DNA from 2 places in the Agarivorans sp. QJM3NY_29 genome. Region 1 is predicted to be linked to the other one. Evidence: predicted binding sites of a transcription regulator. Region 1 holds the regulator's gene; the other holds the start of a gene.
The links. The regulator sigma-54, encoded in region 1, starts transcription at its own class of promoters, with help from an activator protein. The targets are predictions, from matches to a motif close to GTTGGCACGNNNNTNGNNT.

Region 2: ACRRS0_RS16525 (formate/nitrite transporter family protein) is a predicted target of sigma-54. The motif match lies at 2,092-2,110, and genes of this name have one in related genera.

Annotation. Positions count from the first base shown of each region.
Region 1 is NZ_CP194036.2:4,219,748-4,224,702, reverse strand. Features, by position in the region: gene mgtE (magnesium transporter) at 1-115, opposite strand, end outside; gene ACRRS0_RS19080 (HPr family phosphocarrier protein) at 353-622, opposite strand; gene rapZ (RNase adapter RapZ) at 609-1,466, opposite strand; gene ptsN (PTS IIA-like nitrogen regulatory protein PtsN) at 1,493-1,936, opposite strand; gene hpf (ribosome hibernation promoting factor) at 1,945-2,232, opposite strand; gene ACRRS0_RS19060 (RNA polymerase factor sigma-54) at 2,259-3,764, opposite strand; gene lptB (LPS export ABC transporter ATP-binding protein) at 3,816-4,541, opposite strand; gene lptA (lipopolysaccharide transport periplasmic protein LptA) at 4,538-4,955, opposite strand, start outside.
Region 2 is NZ_CP194036.2:3,631,038-3,635,992, forward strand. Features, by position in the region: gene ACRRS0_RS16520 (protein kinase domain-containing protein) at 1-1,082, opposite strand, end outside; gene ACRRS0_RS16525 (formate/nitrite transporter family protein) at 1,100-1,960, opposite strand; gene ACRRS0_RS16530 (phosphoribosyltransferase) at 2,498-3,070, opposite strand; gene ACRRS0_RS16535 (phosphoribosyltransferase) at 3,161-3,766, shown strand; gene ACRRS0_RS16540 (DEAD/DEAH box helicase family protein) at 3,931-4,955, opposite strand, start outside.

The sequences.
Region 1 (4,955 bases):
GCGGCATCTGATGAAGCATTCGCCTAACATGCACAAACATACCACTATCGAGCGCTTGGTTTAGCTCCTGTAGGCGTTTGTGTTGATTAGGATTTAACTCCATCTCTTCAGGCATAAGCGGTCCTTATAGTCGTGTAAAGATTAAACCACGCTTTTAGAGCGGGTGAACCTGTCGCGGATGGTACAAAGGTTTTCAGCGGAACCCTTTGGGTAACATGTGTCACAGTTTACGGCTTGAGTACCTGCATCAGTGCTGTTTCTACGCGATAGGCTCTGCCTTGTCCGCTACGATATAAATATTCACTAAAAATGCAACAGGACTTAGTGTAGCAGTTGCATCAATAAATTCGCGTTATTCCTCGTCGAAGTTTGCTTCAACGAGTTGTTGTATGGCATCGAGAGCAGCCTCTGCATCGTTACCTTCAGAGATTATCGTGAGGGTATTGCCTTGAGCGCTTGCCAACACCAGCAATCCCATCACGCTGGCAGCCGAAGCGGTTTTTTTCCCGTCAATAATACTTACTTCAGCTTCAAATTCTTGTACCAATTCGACCAGTTTGGTGGCTGGGCGAGCGTGTAAGCCCAGTTTGTTTTTTACGACGACTTGTCTAGTGAGTTTCAAGTTTATGTTCCAAAGTTCGATGGCGCCGCTGCACCTTACGTTTTTGACTAAAGTGTTCAGCCAGTTGTTCGGCGACATAAACACTACGATGTTGTCCGCCAGTACAACCAATTGCGATGGTCAGATAGGCGCGATTATTGGCTTCTAAATGCGGCAGCCAAGATCCTAATAAATCAGCGATTTGCTGGATGTACTGCTCTACAAGAGGCTGCTTGGCTAAATAATCTTTAACCGCTTGATCGAGACCGCATAAAGGTCGTAGTTCTTCTTGCCAGTGCGGGTTCGGTAAAAAGCGAGCATCAAATAGGTAATCGGCATCATTGGGTACGCCATTTTTAAAGCCAAAGGACTCAAACACCATAATTAATTGCTGCTGTTGTTCTCCGGTCACTCGCGATCGAATGAGCTGACTCAATTCATGTACGGATAAACGCGAGGTATCTATTCTTAGGTCAGCATTGCGAGAAATGGGGGCGAGCAGGGCGGTTTCAGATTCTATGGCCTTGGCTAGAGACATGTCGTTTTGACTCAGTGGATGAACCCGCCGAGTTTCACTGTAGCGGCGGATCAGCGCATCATCTTTCGCGTCGAGAAAAATACTTAATAGGTTAAGCTCAGAGCCTTCATCGCGAATTAGTTGACCGATGGGTGAGGGTTCATCAGGTAAATTTCGCACATCAATGCTAATGGCGACTTTGGTGTACTGTCTTTTTAGGTGTTCAATTAAAGGACGCCATAATACGACTGGTAAATTGTCGACACAGTAATAACCTAAATCTTCTAATACTCGTAGTGCGACCGTTTTACCTGAACCGGAGCGCCCGCTAACGATAATCAGTTCCATGATAACCCCTAATAACGATTAGAGTCTTAGGCTATCATGATCGTGTATAATTCGTCATCACTTTGTGCTGTACGAAGTTGTTTGCATATTTGCTTATCGTTAAGTTTTTCAGCAACTTGAGCGAGAGTATTTAGATGTTGTTGACATTGGTCTTCGGGAACCAGTAAGGCAAATATTAAATCAACGGCTTGATTGTCAATGGCGTCAAAGGAAATCGCCGGAGTACAGCGTAATAATACTGCGGTCGCATGGTATTGATTGCCTATTCTACCGTGAGGGATCGCGATGCCTTGGCCAATGCCAGTACTGCCCATGCGTTCACGATTTAATAAACTTTCAAATATACTTTTAGATGTGGTGTCGAGTTGCTTCGCAACTAGTTCACTGATCAATTCCAATGCTCGTTTTTTTGACGAACATTGGACTGCACTTTGGGTGCAGTCCAAGCTTAGTACTTTATCTATTTGCATTACTATGACTAATGTTTGGTGAGTTTTTCTTTATGCTTAATGACTTGGCGATCGAGCTTATCGATGAGGCTATCGATGGCCGCGTACATATCAGCGTGTTCTGAAGTGGCGAATAATTCACCACCATTTAGGTGTATAGTGGCTTCGGCAATCTGATTCAGTTTTTCGACATTGAGAATAACATGGACATTATTAATTTGGTCGAATCGTCGTTGTAGCTTAGTAAACTTAGTGTGGACATATTCTCTCAAAGACTCAGTGATTTCTACGTGGTGTCCAGTAAGGTTAATTTGCATAGATGTCGTCCCCTTTATAGTGGCCTTTAAATAAGGCTCTTACGTTGGTTAGAAGGTGGAATAGCCAATGACTCACGATATTTAGCTATCGTACGCCTAGCCACCTTGATGCCTTGATCTGCCAAAATATCAGCGATTTTACTATCGCTGAGTGGTTTACTGGTATTCTCGGCAGCAACCAGTTTCTTAATTAATGCACGAATGGCTGTTGAGGAGCATTCTCCTCCACCATCGGTAGCCACATGGCTAGAGAAAAAGTATTTGAGTTCGAAGATCCCGCGAGGGGTATGCATGAATTTTTGAGTCGTGACCCTAGAGATCGTGGATTCATGCATTTCAACCGCTTCGGCAACATCATTCAATACCATCGGTTTCATGGCTTCTTCACCATATTCAAAGAAAGCTTGTTGGTGATGCACGATGCAATTAGAGACTTTCAGTAGGGTTTCGTTACGGCTTTCAATACTCTTGATGAACCATTTTGCTTCTTGCAGATGGCTGCGAATAAACTGGGTATCGTTGGCGTTGGTCGAGGTTTTAGTCATCGATGCATAATGTGAATTGATGCGTAGTTTTGGCATCGCGTCAGGATTGAGTTCAACCACCCAGCGACCTTGACGTTTAATCACCGAGACATCGGGAATTACGTATTGGGCTTGATTTGGTTCGACGGCATTACCAGGTCTTGGCTCTAAGGTGTGAATCAGCCGCATCACTTCGCGTAGCTGCTCCTCTTTTAACTTGGTTTTACGGGCCAATAAACGAAAATCTCGATTTGCTAATACGTCAATATGATTCGATACGATGTCTTTCGCTTCATTCAGCCAAGGTGTTTGTTCGCTGAAACGACTTAATTGGATGAGTAAGCATTCCTGTAGAGAGCGGGCAGCAATACCAACTGGATCGAAGTGCTGAATACGTTTAAGTACTGCTTCAATTTCATCTAACTCGACATCTAAATCATTATTTTCAATCGAACGTAGTCCCTCAAGTAATTGCTCACAATCTTGGGTCAGGTAACCTGATTGGTCGACTGCGTCGATGATGGCGAGGGCGATCGCTTGGTCTATTTCACTAAAAGGCGTGAGGCGCATTTGCCAGAGCAAGTGATCTTGTAAGGAGTCAACGGTTTCACCTTGAAACAACATGTCGTTGTCATCACTGCTGCTACCGGATGAAGAGCTGGCAGGAGCCGAACTCGCGCTGTAAATGTCATCCCAAGTTGAGTCAACCGGAAGATCGTCTGCGACGGTATCTTGACTAATGGCATCGCCAGTTTCCATCTGGCTGCTATCGATCTCCGTTTGGCTATTGTTTGCATCACTATTTTGCTCGCTGGCTGATTTAAATTCAGCCGAGTCTGCGTCATTTGCTTGCGCTTCATCTGCTTCTAGCAGAGGATTACTCTCCAAAGCTTCTTGGATTTCCTGCTGCAGATCCAGCGTCGAAAGCTGGAGTAAGCGTATGGCCTGTTGTAACTGGGGGGTCATGGTTAATTGCTGACCAAGACGCAACTGCAAAGATGCTTTCATTAATTACCGCTGTTCCTTCTTTTTATTATCGCGTTTGAGGACATACTTTAACTATAGCTTGAATTGTTCACCGAGATAAACTCGTTTCACATGCTCATTTTTAAGTATCTCCTCAGGTTTTCCTGAGGCTATCAGTTCGCCTTGGCTAACGATATAGGCGTGCTCACAAACATCTAGTGTTTCTCTTACATTGTGGTCGGTGATCAATACACCCAGACCGCGATCACGAAGATGTTCAATGATTTTTTTTATATCGATAACAGAAATAGGATCCACGCCTGCGAAGGGTTCGTCAAGCAAAATAAACTTAGGTGCGGCAGCTAGAGCGCGGGCAATTTCTACTCGGCGACGTTCACCGCCCGACAGACTCATGCCTAAATTCTTGCGAATATGACCAATATGAAACTCTTCAAGTAAGTCATCGAGCGCGCCCATTTGTTGTTGTTTATCGAGGTCTTTACGTGTTTCTAAGACCGCTAAAATATTCTTTTCTACCGAGAGGCGACGAAAGATAGATGCTTCTTGCGGTAGGTAACCTATGCCTTTGCGAGCCCGGGTATGCATGGCGGTACTTGACAGATCTTCGTTGTCAATTAGGATCCGCCCTTGGTCCCTTGGGACTAAACCAACCACCATATAAAAAGTGGTGGTTTTTCCAGCGCCATTGGGCCCTAATAAACCGACAATTTTTCCAGTTTCAACATTGAGACTCACGTTTTTAACGACCTTGCGCCCCTTGTAACTTTTGGCAAGGTTTTCTGCAATTAAGGTACTCATGGTTGAGGCGTGGCCTTGGGGGCAACTTTGTTGAGTTGTTGGGGTAAGAAAATGGTGGTCACCCGATTGTTTTGGTCGCCCTGAGCAACCATTTCTTGTTTGTTAATGCTGTATTTAATCATTTGACCTTTGACTAAGCTTTCTTCTTGCTTCAGCAGTGCATTGTTAGTAAGCGTAAGCGTTTGAGTCTTCAAATCGTAACGCACTTCGTTCGCCTCTGCTTCAATGGGCTTACCATTATCTAAGAGCTGATAGAAGGTGGCTGGTTTGCCTTTTGCTATCATCACTTCGCTGCCTTTTTGCTCACTTCCGATAACGCTCAGTTCTTCGGCGCGCATTTTTATCGAGCCTTGAGTCACGACGACATTACTATAAAAAGTGACGCGATTTTCTTTGATATTAACCTGTTGACGG
Region 2 (4,955 bases), 590 kb from region 1:
ATCCATTGCGCTAAGCTTTGTCCTTCGATGTATTCAAATACACTATAAAAATATTGGCGCGGACGCGTTTGCGACGCCGCCTTCACAACATAGGCACTGTTGATCCGGCGAGCGATCCATTCTTCGCTCACAAAACGCTCCAAATAAGCGGGATCGGCACGCATCTCAATCGACGGCGTTTTTAAAATAACCTGGCTGAGCGTTTGCTCATCTATGGCCAAATACACATGGCTGCGGGGACTCGCGTGCAATTGACGGACAATTCGATACCCGTCAAATGAGCAGCCAGCACTTAAGTCGGGTGGAACAGGGCGTGAACCCAGGGTTTCCAGTAAGGGATGCGCCAAGGGCTTTGGCAGCTGTTCAACCCGAACAATTTGCAGGCTCAGGTTGTCATCACTCCCCGCTTGATAGGCCTGCTCGACAATCTGTTTTGCGGCGGCCTGTAAGTCGGTTGCATGCTGGCTAAGCGCCTGTTCAAGCACCGCGGCGGTAATAAATTCATAGACGCCATCGGTGGCCAGAATAAACACGTCAGCGGCCTGTACCCGCAGCGACTGGTAGTCGAACGGGCAGTGAGCCTCAATGCCCAGGGCACGACTTAAATGACTCTGCTGCTCAGAAACCCATAAGCGATGGTCGTGGGTGAGCTGTTCCAAGCCATGCTGATTCAAACGATATACCCGGGTATCCCCCACATGAAACACATGGGCAACATCACCTTTCACAACCAAGGCACTGCAAGTGCATACGTAGCCCTTGTCTTTGTCGTAACGGTAAGGGCTGTGTTGCGTTTGACTAAACAACCAGGCGTTGCTGGCAGCGAGTACCCGCTCGACCGAATGTTGAACCGACCAGAGTTCTGAGGTGCAATAATAGTCATCTAAAAAACTATTCACCGTGGTCTCGCTGGCAATATGACTAAGCTGGCTGGAGCTGATCCCATCGGCCATCACCACCGCCACGCCTTTGGAGGCAAGCAACGAGTCGCGAGGGATCAGGCTGCCATGGCAGTCCTGATTCAGGGGCTTGCGCCCCTTATCAGAATAGCTGCCAATGCTCACTTGCAATAGGCTGGTCATCGTGACGTCAACCTTGCTTAAGCATTCACTAAAGCGCTGGCTTTTTCCGCGGTGACACGAGGTGCCTTCGCCAGCTGACGTTTAGGTGCGGTTCTCACGTGAGTGGTATACAGAGTTAAACCGGTAAAGGCTAAGCCGCCAACCAGATTACCCAGTGCGGTTGGAATTTCATTCCAAAGGAAGTAGTCCATAATCGAGAAGTCTCCCCCCATAATTAAACCGAAGGGGAATAAAAACATGTTCACCACCGAGTGCTCAAAGCCCATATAGAAGAATAAGAAGATAGGCATCCACATCGCTATCACCTTCCCGCTCACCGAGGTAGAGATCATCGCGCCAACAACCCCCATTGAGACCATCCAGTTACATAGCATGCCGCGTACAAAAATAGTAAACCAGCCCGCAACCCCATGCTCTGCATACCCCAGAGTACGTGCTTCACCAATGCTGGCCGCCTTTGCCCCCACCGCGCCAGCTTCAACGTTAAAGCCGTAAGTAAAAATAAAGGCCATCATCACCGCCACGCTTAACGCGCCGCCAAAATTACCCAAAAACACTAAACCCCAGTTGCGGAGTAAACCCTGCACATCAACCCCGGGGCGTTTGTCGAGCAAGGCCAGCGGTACCAGTACAAATACCCCGGTGAGCAAATCAAAACCCATGAGGTAGAGCATACAAAAACCCACGGGGAACAAAATGGCCCCCAGTAAGAAGTGTCCGGTATTCACCGCGATGGTAATCGCAAAAATAGCAGCCAGCGCTAAAATAGCCCCCGCCATAAATGCACGAATCACAGTATCGCGAGTGGACATAAATACTTTAGATTCACCCGCGTCGACCATTTTGCTAACAAATTCTGCTGGAATTAAATAAGACATAACTTTCCCTTTATGACTAATTGAATAAAATTTCTGATGGCTCATAAGACCAACGACCCACCTTTACAAAGCAGTATCAAGGATCACTGCAACTGGTTGATGCGATCTTTGCTTGCGCAACATAGTCTCTATAGCAATTGCTGAGCCAAGCAGAACCAACCTCCAGCAAATTGATAACAAATCAGTAACAGTAAGCTATCGAGCAACGTTTAAGTCTAGGAATCACCAGCAACAGCCAAGATAAAGCGCACCAATATATAGCCTAAGCTATTCAATTTAATGAAAAATACTACTTTATGGGTAGTTTTCAGTGCGGCGTGTACCTCTCTCACCAACAGGCTCGTTCAAGGCAGAACTGCGGTTTAAAGACCTCTTAGTATTGCGGAAGTGTTACGGCAGTCCTCAGCAACATCCATCTGCAGGGATGCCCAAGGAACACCGATTTTGAAGATAGCTTCGAGACGAAATAAAAGCCGTTTCATCACTATCAGGTATCTGCTTGGTCAGGAAAGCAAATACCTGAGAGCTAAACAGCAGTTAAGCTTTGGGGAGGTGGGCTTTGATAATTTGATAAAGCTCGGGACGATACTCTGCGATCTCATCCGGACTTAAGCCTTCCAAGGAATGCGGATACTTCAACCACTGGCTGGTTTCATGTAAGAAGTAATCGGGCACCCGCTCGGTTTTATTGCGTTCCGGTTTAAAATAAGGCACGGCCACACGAATATCGCTGGGCGTGTTCAGCCGCGCCAAACGCGTTAATTCGCTGATAATTGCATCGATGGAACGTCCGGTATCAAACACATCATCAACAATCAATAAGCGGTCATGCTGCTGCACATGTTTCACCAGATAGTTTAGGCCAAACACCTTGACCTCTTTGGCCTGATTATCAATCGCCGCAGCATAAGAAGCGGTGCGGATGGCAATATTGTCGCTAGTGATACCGTGATAAGCCAAAAACTCCTGTACCGCAATACCAATCGGTGCCCCGCCGCGCCATACCGCAATAATAAAGCTGGGACGAAAGCCACTGCTCAGAACTTGCTCAGCCAAACGGAATGAGTCTTCTAAAAGATCTTGGCCGCTAATATAGAGTTTTTCACTCATTTCCATGTATCCTATTAAAAAGCTGACCTCAGGGTCAAAGTTGTAGTATAAAACTAGCATTAATCAGCCCGCTTATTCAAGGATACTAAGATGCCATTGAACCAGCCCACAGACCAGCTGCAAAAACATTATTTAGATGAAGATACGCTGATCCAAGACTCTTTCCGACTCGGCGTGAAGATATTTGAAAGCGGATTCCGTCCAAGCTTTATTGTCGGGCTTTGGCGTGGCGGCAGCGCAGTGGGGATTTACGTGCAAGAGTGTTTGCAAACCCTTGGTTTAGTCACCGATCACATCTCGGTACGTACCTCTTATCAGGGCCAAGCCAATTATCAGCAAATCTTAGAGCAACCAGACTCGATTCGGGTACACGGTATTCAATACCTCCTGGAAAACCTCAATGTTGATGATAGTCTGCTTATTGTCGACGATGTGTTTAGCAGCGGTCATAACGTAGTGGCGGTGATTAATCGGCTGCAAAGTAAACTAAAACGCAACATGCCAACGCAGGTCAAAGTGGCCACCCTTTGGGAGCGTCCTAAGTTTAACCAAACCCAGCTAAAACCCGACTTTTGTCTGCATCAAACCGAGCAGTGGCTGGTATTTCCCTACGAACTCACCGGACTCAGCCCCGCAGAAATCGCCGAACACAAACCCTTTGTCGCCCCGCTAATCAAAACCGAACAAACAAAATAAACGAACTGCTGCTCCTCAGCACCACTCCCAGACACAAAAAAGCGGCTCATCGGCCGCTTTATCTTTATTAAGACTCACCGCTTAGTGCTGATATTCATAAGCTCCGGTGTTAAAAGCGGCCCTACTCGGTCGTGGATCGCCATCGAGGTCCTCAGCGACAGCCACTAGTACTGCTGATTGGCTTTTCTAAAATTGCCTTGATAGTCGAAGATGCGATGCTCAATTCGCCAATAGTGTTTTTGTTGTTTGGCGATCACAAAATCGGGGGCCACCAAGTGCTGGATCGCTTGTTCGGCTTGTATGGCGCTATCAAGCGTCTGCTTTTCACCATCGACACGACGACAAAATAGCTGATTAAACTGCTGCTTGGCCTTAGCGTAACTAAAATTGAAGCTTTCGCTGAGCTCTGCGCCATCTTCATCATGATAGGTAATACGCAACTTGTCGCCAGCACAACTTGCCGAGATCCCGCTGCAACGCAAGACCTTACGATCTTTTAGTTGCAGCGCATCTTTGAGCTGCTTATCTGGGTCAATCATCTGAAAACCACAGGCGTGGCACTGACGCGCGGCGATGTCGTTTTCGGCATTGCATTGCGAACACTGTTTGTACTTATAACGATAGTTACATTGCACTAATTTTTCGGGATAATTTGGATCCTCAACTAAGCCCTGACAGCGCCTTCCATAATGCTCAATGATGTCGCCATCTTTGTCGGTAAGTCCCCAGAAAATATTAGCAAACTGGCATTGCGGACACTCAACCTGCACCAAAGTGCTATTCGGATTGGGCTTGGTTTCGCCAATTTCCGGCTGGTAGAGATCGTAATTATTGCCCGCATAATCAACGATTAGGCAGTCGCTTTTATCCGGATATAAACGTAAGCCCCGCCCGGCAATCTGCTGATACAGGCTTACCGAGGCGGTGCGCCGCAGAATCGCTATTAAATCAACATGTGGTGCATCAAAGCCAGTGGTAAGCACCGATACATTCACCAAGAACTTAAGCTGCTGCTGTTTAAATTGTTCGATCAACTGGTCACGCTGCTGATGCGGCGTTTCCGCCGTCACCACCGCCGTTTGTTCGTCGGGCAAATAGTGAGCGATTTCCCTGGCGTGATTAACCGTTGCAGCAAATACCATCACCCCGCGCCGCGATTCGGCCAGCTTGAGTAATTGCTGGCAGATGG